3 regions of the Allosaccharopolyspora coralli genome follow, and region 2 is predicted to be linked to each of the others. Evidence: riboswitches for the same ligand, from Rfam matches in the RefSeq annotation. Region 2 holds a riboswitch; each other region holds the start of a gene.
What was found. A riboswitch is a leader RNA that binds a small molecule or an ion and turns the genes downstream of it on or off. The one in region 2 is predicted to bind cobalamin.
Positions count from the first base shown of each region.

Region 1: another riboswitch for cobalamin. It lies ahead of GIY23_RS05660 (ribonucleoside-diphosphate reductase subunit alpha); the one in region 2 lies ahead of cobN (cobaltochelatase subunit CobN).
Region 3: another riboswitch for cobalamin. It lies ahead of GIY23_RS14160 (ABC transporter substrate-binding protein); the one in region 2 lies ahead of cobN (cobaltochelatase subunit CobN).

Region 1 is NZ_CP045929.1:1,186,116-1,189,386, reverse strand. It holds gene GIY23_RS05665 (amidohydrolase) at 1-1,005, shown strand, start outside; cobalamin riboswitch at 1,063-1,276, shown strand; gene GIY23_RS05660 (ribonucleoside-diphosphate reductase subunit alpha) at 1,405-3,271, shown strand, end outside.
Region 2 is NZ_CP045929.1:3,621,455-3,624,725, forward strand. It holds gene cobG (precorrin-3B synthase) at 1-1,191, opposite strand, end outside; cobalamin riboswitch at 1,364-1,483, shown strand; gene cobN (cobaltochelatase subunit CobN) at 1,654-3,271, shown strand, end outside.
Region 3 is NZ_CP045929.1:3,005,832-3,009,102, forward strand. It holds gene GIY23_RS14150 (YwaF family protein) at 1-354, opposite strand, end outside; gene GIY23_RS14155 (gamma carbonic anhydrase family protein) at 629-1,168, shown strand; cobalamin riboswitch at 1,277-1,468, shown strand; gene GIY23_RS14160 (ABC transporter substrate-binding protein) at 1,530-2,552, shown strand; gene GIY23_RS14165 (FecCD family ABC transporter permease) at 2,549-3,271, shown strand, end outside.

The DNA.
Region 1 (3,271 bases), 2.4 Mb from region 2:
CACGAGCAGACCGGATTGGAGTATGCGAGCACGGCCACCGGCACCGATCCCGGCGGCAACGAAGTTCCGGTCGCACACGCATGTGGACACGACATGCACGTGACGTGGCTGATCGGCGCCGCCCGCGCGCTCGCGGCTTCCCGGGGCCGGTGGCGCGGCACGGTGCAGTTCGTTCTGCAACCGGCCGAGGAGCTGGGCGACGGAGCCGCCGGCATGATCGCCGACGGGCTCTTCGAACGTTTCGGCACACCCGACGTCGCCTTCGGTCAGCACGTCGGACCGATGCCCGCAGGCGAGGTGTTCACCCGCAGCGGCCTGATCATGTCCGCTTCGGACACACTGCGCGTGCGAATGTTCGGACACGGCGGCCACGGTTCGCGCCCGGAGACCACTGTGGACCCTGTCGTGATGGCATCCTCGACCGTGCTACGCCTGCAGACCATCGTCTCCCGCGAAGTCGCCGCCACGGACTCGGCCGTACTGACCGTCGGTTCGCTGCATGCCGGGACGAAGAGCAACATCATTCCGGCCGAGGCCGAGCTCAGCATCGACGTGCGGTCGTTCGACGAAACGGTGCGGCGGCGAGTTCTCGACGCCGTGCACAGGATCGTGCACGCCGAGGCCACCGCTGCCGGGGCGGACCGGAAACCGGAAATCACCGCGGAAGGCACGTTTCCCGCCACCGTCAACGACGAGTCCACGACCGAGGCAGCGACCGCACGGTTCCGCGAGCATTTCGGTGCCCAGCGGGTGTTCGCAGCCCCGTTGGTGACCGGGAGCGAGGACTTCGGGGTGTTCGCTTCGGCGGCGGGTATCCCCTCCGCCTACTGGTTCGTCGGCGGCACCGACGCGGACCGGTTCGCCGCTTCGGCCGAAGCGGGGACGTTGGACAGCGACCTGCCGTCGAACCATTCACCGTTGTTCGCGCCGGTTCCGCATCCGACGATCGACACCGGAGTCGCCACGCTGGTCGTGGCCGCGACCGGAGTGCTCACCAGCCATTGAGGCGGCTCGACCCACCCCGATATCTGGCCCTCACGGACACAGGTACGCCCTAGATGTAGTGTGGTGATCATCGATGGTTCGCCGGGCGTAGCTCGGCGGGACAACAGGGAACCCGGTGCGAATCCGGGACTGCCCCGCAGCGGTGAACGGGAACGACAGTCGTGCCCGGCCTGCCCACGCAGGACGGGATCGGCACTGGGCTCCGGCCCGGGAAGCCACGATCAGTAGGACGCCCGTGAGTCCGAAGACCTGCCATCGGCGCGCGCCCGACCGGACGCGCCGTCCGGGACCCCGAGGGAGGGTCGCCGCGAAACTGCTCGCGCAGAGACGCGCGGCTCGTCGCGGCCCACCCTCGCCCGGATCACCGTCGACTCGCGAGGAGAGAGCGTCGTGACCGAGCTGGCCACCACACCGCCGCCCACTGTTGTCGAGCACGCCCGTGTGCTGCGCCGGGACTCGACACCGGTCCCGTTCGACGCGACGAAGATCGGCGTCGCGCTCACCCAGGCGTTCCTGGCCGTGGAGGGCTCCGGCTCGGCCGGATCCTCCCGGATCCACGACCTCGTCGCCGAGCTCACCGCGCAGGTCACCACGGCGCTGTTCCGCCACGCCGGGACCGAACCGCTCGTGCACGTCGAACAGATCCAGGACCAGGTCGAGCTCGCCCTGATGCGGGGCGAGCACCACCGCGTCGCCCGCGCCTACGTGCTGTACCGGGAAGAACGCGCAGCCGCACGGGAAACCTCGAAACCCGGAGCGGAAGAACCACAGGTCCACGTGGTTGACCTCAACGGCGCCGAAACGCCGCTCGACTGGCATCGAGTGTCCACAGTGGTCGAACAGGCGTGTGGCGACCTGGACGACGTCGCTCCGAAAGCGGTACTGCGGGAAGCCCGGCGCGGACTCTACGACGGCATGAGCAGCCGTGAACTCGCCGAGGCGCTCACGCTGTCCGCCCGGACCCTGGTCGAGTCCGAACCGAACTACTCCCTGGTCGCCGCGCGGTTGCTCTTGGACTCGCTGCGCCGTGAGGCGCTCAGCCACCTCGCGGACGGTTCCCGTGAGGCCGACCAGGACGAGATGCGCGGGCGCTACCCCGAGTACTTCACCGCCTACGTTCGCCACGGTGTCGCACTCGGCCAGCTCACCCCGGAACTCGCGTCGTTCGACCTCGACCGGCTCGGCCACGCACTCCGAGCGGACCGGGACCTGGCATTCGACTTCCTCGGCCTGCAAACGCTCTACGACCGGTATCTGCTGCACGACCACGGAGTGCGCTACGAGCTACCGCAGGCGTTCCTGATGCGCGTCGCGATGGGGCTCGCGTTGCACGAGGACGACCGCGAGGCGCGTGCGATCGAGTTCTACGAGTTGCTGACCTCGTTCGACTTCATGTGCTCCACACCCACCTTGTTCAACGCGGGCACCACCCGTCCGCAGCTGTCGTCCTGCTTTCTGACCACTGTGGATGACGACCTGCACGGGATTTTCCATTCCGTCGGCAACAACGCGCTGCTCTCGAAGTACGCGGGTGGACTCGGCAACGACTGGACCCCGGTACGCGGCATCGGCGCCCACATCCAGGGCACCAACGGTCAGTCGCAAGGCGTCGTGCCGTTCCTCAAGATCGCCAACGACACCGCCGTCGCGGTGAATCAAGGCGGCAAGCGTAAAGGCGCGGTGTGTGCCTACCTCGAGACGTGGCACATCGACATCGAGGAATTCCTCGACCTGCGCAAGAACACCGGTGACGAGCGCCGCCGCACCCACGACATGAACACTGCGAACTGGGTTCCGGACGAGTTCCTCCGTCGGGTGGAGCAAGACGGCACCTGGACCCTGTTCTCCCCCGACGAGACCCCGGACCTGCACGACCTCTACGGCGCGGCGTTCGCCGAGCGCTACCGCGAGTATGAGGCGGCGGCCGAACGCGGCGAGCTCGCGGTGCACCGCACGGTCGCAGCGGTCGACCTGTGGCGTCGCATGATCACGATGCTGTTCGAGACCGGCCACCCGTGGATCACGTTCAAGGACCCGTGCAACCTGCGCTCGCCACAACAGCACGCGGGGGTCGTGCACTCGTCCAACCTGTGCACCGAGATCACGCTGAACACGAGCGCCGACGAGGTCGCCGTCTGCAACCTCGGGTCGGTGAACCTCGCGCAGCACGTCACCGCCGACGGGCTCGACACCCACCGCCTGGAGCGGACCGTCACCACAGCGGTGCGGATGCTCGACAACGTGATCGACATCAACTTCTACACGA
Region 2 (3,271 bases):
CCCTGATGCCGTCACCTCGTCTGCGAGGCGTACGTCGTAGCCGGCACCCGTCGCCAGCACTTCCACCGCCGTTGCACGCGGAGTTCCGCACCGCCGCGAACAGCCGACCCAGTGCACGGGTGTGCCGCCGGGTTCCAGTGACTCGGCGACGCGGTGCGCGTCCCGCTGCACGTCGGCGTGGGACTTCGCGCAGCCGGGCGTGCCCGTGCATGCGGTCATCCCGCTCCACGGCGAGTCGGCCTCCACCACGAAACCCTGTTCACGCAGGTGTTGTGCGCGTGTAGCGGCCTCGGCAGCGGCGAGCCCCGGCACGAGCACGCTACGCCATGGGGTGATCCGCAGGTCCCCACCGGCCCGGTCGGCCAGAGCCGCGAGCTGGCTCGCGCGCTGGGGAGTGAGTCGTCCGAGAGGCGCGCCGACCGCGAGCGCGACGAGGTTGCCGCGCCGCGCCGCGATCCCCGGCCGGACGGGCTCTGTGAACGGCGGATCGCTCGGTTCGGAGCACGGTCGGCCCAGGTCCGCGGCGATGCGACGTCGACCGTCGTACAGTTCGGCAAGGCGCCACACCGGTGCCGGTTCGGCGGCTCGTTGCCGCATGAAGGCCTCGGCCGCCGTGATCGCCGAGCGCGCCGCACTCTCCTGGCCGACACGCACGCCACTGTCCCGGCCCGCCAGCAACACGGCGAACTCCGTCGCGCCGACCGCGTGCAGGCCGATATCGCCGCCGAGCGTCGACACGTCTCCACGGCCATCGTCCACGGTGAACAGAAACCGCCCCGGCAGCGCCGCGAGCTCCGGTACGGCGCACAACGCGGTGTCGAGTTCCTCGACGCACCGTGACACGTCGAGCAGTCCGTCGTCGTCGAGCCCCGTGCACGGGGAGGCGATGACGTTGCGGCAGGTTTCGTGCGAGCGGGACGGCAGCAACCCGTGCGATCCGAGCCTGGTCGCGAGCTCGGCGACGTCGGAGTCGTCCACACCGCGCAATTGCAGGTTCGCACGGGAGGTCAGTTCCAGCTGCCCGTTGCCCAGCTCGCTGGCCGACTCGGCGAGAAATCGCATCTGACCTGCGGTGATACGGCCACCGGGTAGACGAATACGGGCGAGTCCCCCGTCCGCCGCCGCATGCACGTGCCAGGCGCCGGGACAGGCGTCCTCACGTGTGCGCGGCGGTCCGGGTTTGTTCAACACCCGGCTGATCCTACGGGGTCGGCGGGGGGTGACCGGCTCGTCGCGCAGCGCGGTCGAACCCTCGTTCACGTGCGGTGATCACCGTCACCGGAACAGTCCTGGACGCGGGCCCGAACTTGACGCGACCTGCCTGCGTTCCGGAGAGTAGGAGTCCACGAGCGGCGACAGGTGGAGGAAGCCGGTGCGAGTCCGGCGCGGTCCCGCCACTGTCACCGGGGAGCGGACCCCGACCGACGTCACTGCCTGCGGGCGGGAAGACCGGGGCGAGCGCTGATCCGGAAGCCAGGAGACTCCGGTCGCCGCGACCGACAGCCCGGGGCGAGGACCCCCGAGGAAGGTTGCCATGCGTTCTGTCCGCACGCCCACCACCGTGTGCCGGTTCCCCGCGCCTTCGCGCGCCGACTTCCGCGAACACCGGGAAACCGCCCTGGGGGCTCATCGTCACGACCGGGAGCGTTCCGCATGATCCTGCTTCTGTCCACGTCGGACACAGACCTGCTGAGCGCCAGGGCGAGCGGCGCGGATTTCCGGCTCGCGAACCCCGCACGACTCGGCGTCGAGGACCTGCCCGAACTCGTCGACGGCACCGACCTGGTCGTCGTACGCCTCCTCGGCGGCAGACGAGCCTGGGAAGAGGGCCTCGACTGGTTGCTGGCCGGCCCCCGCCCGGTCATCGTGCTCGGCGGCGAACAGGCGCCGGACGCGATGCTCATGGAACACTCCACGGTCCCGGGTGGCGTCGCGGCCGAGGCGCACCGCTACCTCGCCGAAGGCGGACCGCAGAACCTCGAACAGCTCTTCGGCTTCCTGTCCGACACCGTGCTGCTCACCGGTCACGGCTTCGACCCGCCGGTGGCGCTGCCCACGTGGGGCGTGCTGGAGCGCACGCCGCGACGGACCGAAGGGCCGACCGTCGCGCTGCTGTACTACCGCGCACACCACGTCGCAGGGAACACGGCGTTCGCGCACGCCCTGTGCGAGGCGATCGAGGACAAGGGCGGGCAGGCCCTGCCCGTTTTCTGCGCCTCGCTGCGCACGCCCGAACCGGACATGATCGAGGAACTCCGCAAGGCGGACTCGCTCGTCGTGACGGTCCTCGCGGCGGGCGGCAGCAAACCGGCGACCGCGCAGGCGGGCGAGGACGACGAAGCGTGGGACATCGGCGCACTCGCCGACCTCGACATTCCCATCCTGCAGGGACTCTGCCTCACCAGCAGCCGCGCCCAGTGGGAGGACAACGACGAAGGTCTGTCCCCTTTGGATGCCGCGACGCAGGTGGCGGTGCCGGAGTTCGACGGGCGCCTGATCACGGTTCCGTTCTCGTTCAAGGAGAACGACGAACAGGGTCTGCCGCAGTACGTCGCCGACGCCGAACGGGCCTCGCGCGTCGCGGGGATCGCCGTGCGCCACGGACGCTTGCGTCACGTTCCCGCCGGGGAACGCAAGATCGCACTGATGCTCTCGGCCTACCCGACCAAGCACGCCCGCATCGGCAACGCCGTCGGCCTCGACACCCCGGCCAGCGCGGTGAAGCTGCTCCGCGACATGCACGCCGAAGGCTACGACGTCGGAGGAATCACCGGTGACGACGCACTTCCCGGCATCGAAGCCCAGGACGGCGACGAGCTCGTCCACGCGCTGATCGCCGCAGGCGGGCAAGACCGGGAATGGCTCACCGAGGAACAGTTGTCGGGCAACCCCGTCCGGATCGCGGCCTCTGCTTACCGCTCCTGGTACGAGACGCTGCCCGCCGAGCTGCGCGAGGAGATCGAGCGGCACTGGGGTCCGCCGCCCGGCGAGCTGTTCGTCGACCACTCGCGAAACCCGGACGGCGAGATCGTGCTGGCCGCGTTGCGCGCGGGCAACGTGGTGTTGATGGTGCAGCCGCCGCGCGGCTTCGGCGAGAATCCGATCGCGATCTACCACGACCCGGATCTGCCTCCGAGCCACCACTACCTCGCCGCATACCGCTGGCTCGCCGACGAGTTCGACGCCGACGCCATGGTGCACCTGGGTAAGCACGGGAACCTCGAATGGCTGCCAGGAAAGACGGCGGGGCTCTCCGCGGCCTGCGGCCCGG
Region 3 (3,271 bases), 620 kb from region 2:
CGCGAACGCCCACCACCGGTGCGACCACAAGGCGTAGGCGGCGACGATCCACGCGAGGTCGCTGAGCTGGAACGGCAGCGACTCGTACAGGTCCCACTGGGCGGGTGTGAGCGCGCGGACCTGGAACGGGAGTTGGAACGCGACCAGGACGACGGCGAACCCGCGGCTCACGACGCGCGCGGTGTCGCGCCCACGGTGCCTGCGTCCGAGCGCGATCAGGAACACCGCTCCCCCGGCTCCGAGCGCGAGGACCGCCCAGTGCGTGCCGCCGTAGGGCACGAACACCGGTTGCTGCGCGAGTGTCGCCTGCTCGAACAGGATCACCACCTCCGTCGCGCCACCTGGAGAACTCATCAGCGAAGGTCTTGCTCGGTGGTCGGGTCGAGGAACCTCAGCGGTTCCGCTGGCAAGACACGACGACAGCCCAGTCCGTCAGGATGCTCAGTCTACGAGAAGGAACGCTTCTCACCAGCATGTTCGGCCGGTGTGGCGGCCGCTCCACAGTGGAACGCCGGTGCCCTGCGAGCCGTTCGCGGGTACGTGCCACCGGCTCGCACTGTCGGCTGCGGGACGGAACTCGGAGCGGAGACGTAAGGTACCCGGAGTGGACCACGCACGAGGAGGATCCGTGACCGACGCACGCACCGGGCCGTTCACCCTGACCTTCGGTGAGCACACGCCGCAGCTCGACGACGGCGCGTGGGCCGCGCCGGGGTCCAGCCTCATCGGCCGTGTGCGCCTCGCGACGCAGGCCAACGTCTGGTACACCACCGTGCTGCGCGGCGACGTCGCCGACATCTCGGTCGGTGCCCGCAGCAATGTGCAGGACGGCGTGGTGATGCACGCCGACGAAGGGTTCCCGGCCGTCGTGGGCAACGATGTGACCATCGGGCATCGGGCCGTCGTCCACGGCTGCACGATCGAGGACGAGGTGCTCATCGGGATGGGCTCGGTGGTCCTCAACGGCGCGAAGATCGGCAGCGGCAGCCTCGTCGCCGCCGGTGCCGTCGTGCTCGAAGGCGTCGAGATTCCGCCCGGCTCGTTGGTGGCGGGCACTCCTGGCAAGGTGCGTCGCGAGCTGACCGGCGACGAGCAGGAGATGATCCGCGCCTCCGCCCGGCACTACGTCGACCTCGCCACCTCCCACCGCCAAGCCCTCAGCGGGTAAGAACTCTCTCACTCGTGAGGCGAACGGCACTTTCGCCTCACGAGACGAGGCGAAAGTGCCGTTCGCCTCGCGCGCGACGCCGTGATCTCGGCCACCACGGCCGGGTTGTTAGGCTCGTCGCGAGCCAGTCGTGCCCACCGGCCAGGGAATCCGGTCGAAGTCCGGAGCTGACGCGCAGCGGTAGGGGCGACGAGCGCGGGAGGCGTCGCGTGTCGACGGTGACCACTGGGCGGGTGCCCGGGAAGGTTCCCGCGCTCTTCGAGCCCGAGCCCGAAGACCTGCTGGCTCCCGGTCGCCCCGAGCACCGGCCGTGTCCCAGCGGGCCCCGCGTCCGGGCCCCGACCGAAGGGCTCCGATGCGAATGTCCACACCGCGTTCGACGCGTCTACTCACCAGCGGCGCTGCCACCGCGATCACCGCGGGCCTCCTCGCGGTCACCGCATGTTCCGGCCCCACCGGCGGCCCGGCCGGACCTCCGGACATCGCGGACAACTGTGGTGTTCCCGTGTCGGTGGACGGTCCTCCGCGACGTGCGGTGAGTCTGAACCAGCAGCAGACAGAGATCATGCTCTCCCTCGGCCTCGAGGACCGCATGGTCGGTACGGCGACCTGGACCGACCCGGTCGCGCCGCATCTTGCGGAGGCCAACGCCAGCGTGCCCCGGCTGGCCGACAACAACCCGTCGCTGGAAGCCGTTCTCGGCACCGAACCCGACCTGGTGCTCGGCGGCTACCAGGCGATCTACACCGACGGAGGGGTCGCGCCGCGCGAACGGTTCGCCGAGTTCGGTGTGCCGACCTACCTGTCGCCGTCGAACTGCTACCCGGAGGAAGCCGAGCTCGGCGAACCAGTGGGGCTGGACGACATCTACCGCGAAGTCCGGGAGATCGCGCAGCTCTTCGACGTTCCCGAACGCGGTGAGCAGCTGGTGACGGAACTGCGCGGGCGGGTCGAGGCCGCGCAGGCGAAGGTCGCCGGTCTCGACGGCCGCGAGAACACCTCGGTGCTGTTCTGGTTCGCCCGCACCGGATCTCCGTACGTGGCCGGGTCGACCGGCGCGCCGGGGATCATCACCCGCACGCTCGGCGTCCGCAACGCCTACCCCGACGTGGCATCGATGTGGCCGCAGGTCGGCTGGGAGGACGTGCTTCGCCGGGCTCCCGACGTGCTCGTGCTCGGTGATCTGACCCGGGACAGCGAAGGCGACACGCTCGAAGCGAAGAAGCGGTTCCTGCGCACCGATCCCGCCGTGTCGCAACTGGACGCCGTCCGAGCCGAGAGGTGGATGCCCATGACGGGGTCGGCGATGAACGTCAGCATCCGCACCGTCGACGGCATCGAAGCGCTCGCCGACCGCCTCGTCGAACTCGACCGCCAGACATGACGGTCGCGCAGGAGCTGCCGCGAGCGGTACGCCGTGTCCCCACGACGGTGTTCGTGACCGTGGGAATGGCGTGCCTGGTCCTGTCCGTCGCCGTCGTCGTCACGATCGGACCGGCGTCACTGTCCGTGCCGGACGTCTTTGAGGTGATCGGGGCACGCCTGGGCTTCGTGGACACCGGCGTCTCCCGCATCGGCCAGGGGATCGTGTGGAATCTGCGCCTGCCCCGCACGCTGATGGCTGCCGTCTCCGGCGCCGGCCTGGCCGTCTGCGGTGTGGTGTTGCAGTCGCTGCTGCGCAATCCGCTCGCGGAACCGTTCCTGCTCGGTGTCTCCAGCGGCGCGTCCACCGGCGCGGTGCTCGTGCTCATCCTCGGGATCGGTGCCGGCGCGGTGAGCCTCACGATGGGCGCGTTCGCCGGGGCGGTGGTCGCGTTCGTGCTCGTGATGGCGCTCGCGAGGCTCGCCGGGGGTGGCACGGCGAAAGTCATCCTGGCGGGCGTCGCCGGAACACAACTGTTCTCGGCGGTGACCTCCTACATCGTCATCACCGCCGCCGACGCCGAACAGGCACGGGGTGTGCTGAACTGGCTGCTCGGCTCGTTGTCCGGGGCACGGTGGGACGACGTGGCCGTGGCGGGCATCGTGTGCGTGCTCGGACTCGCGCTGTGCGTGTCCCGTTCCAACGCTCTCGACGCCTTCGCGTTCGGCCAGGACGCGGCC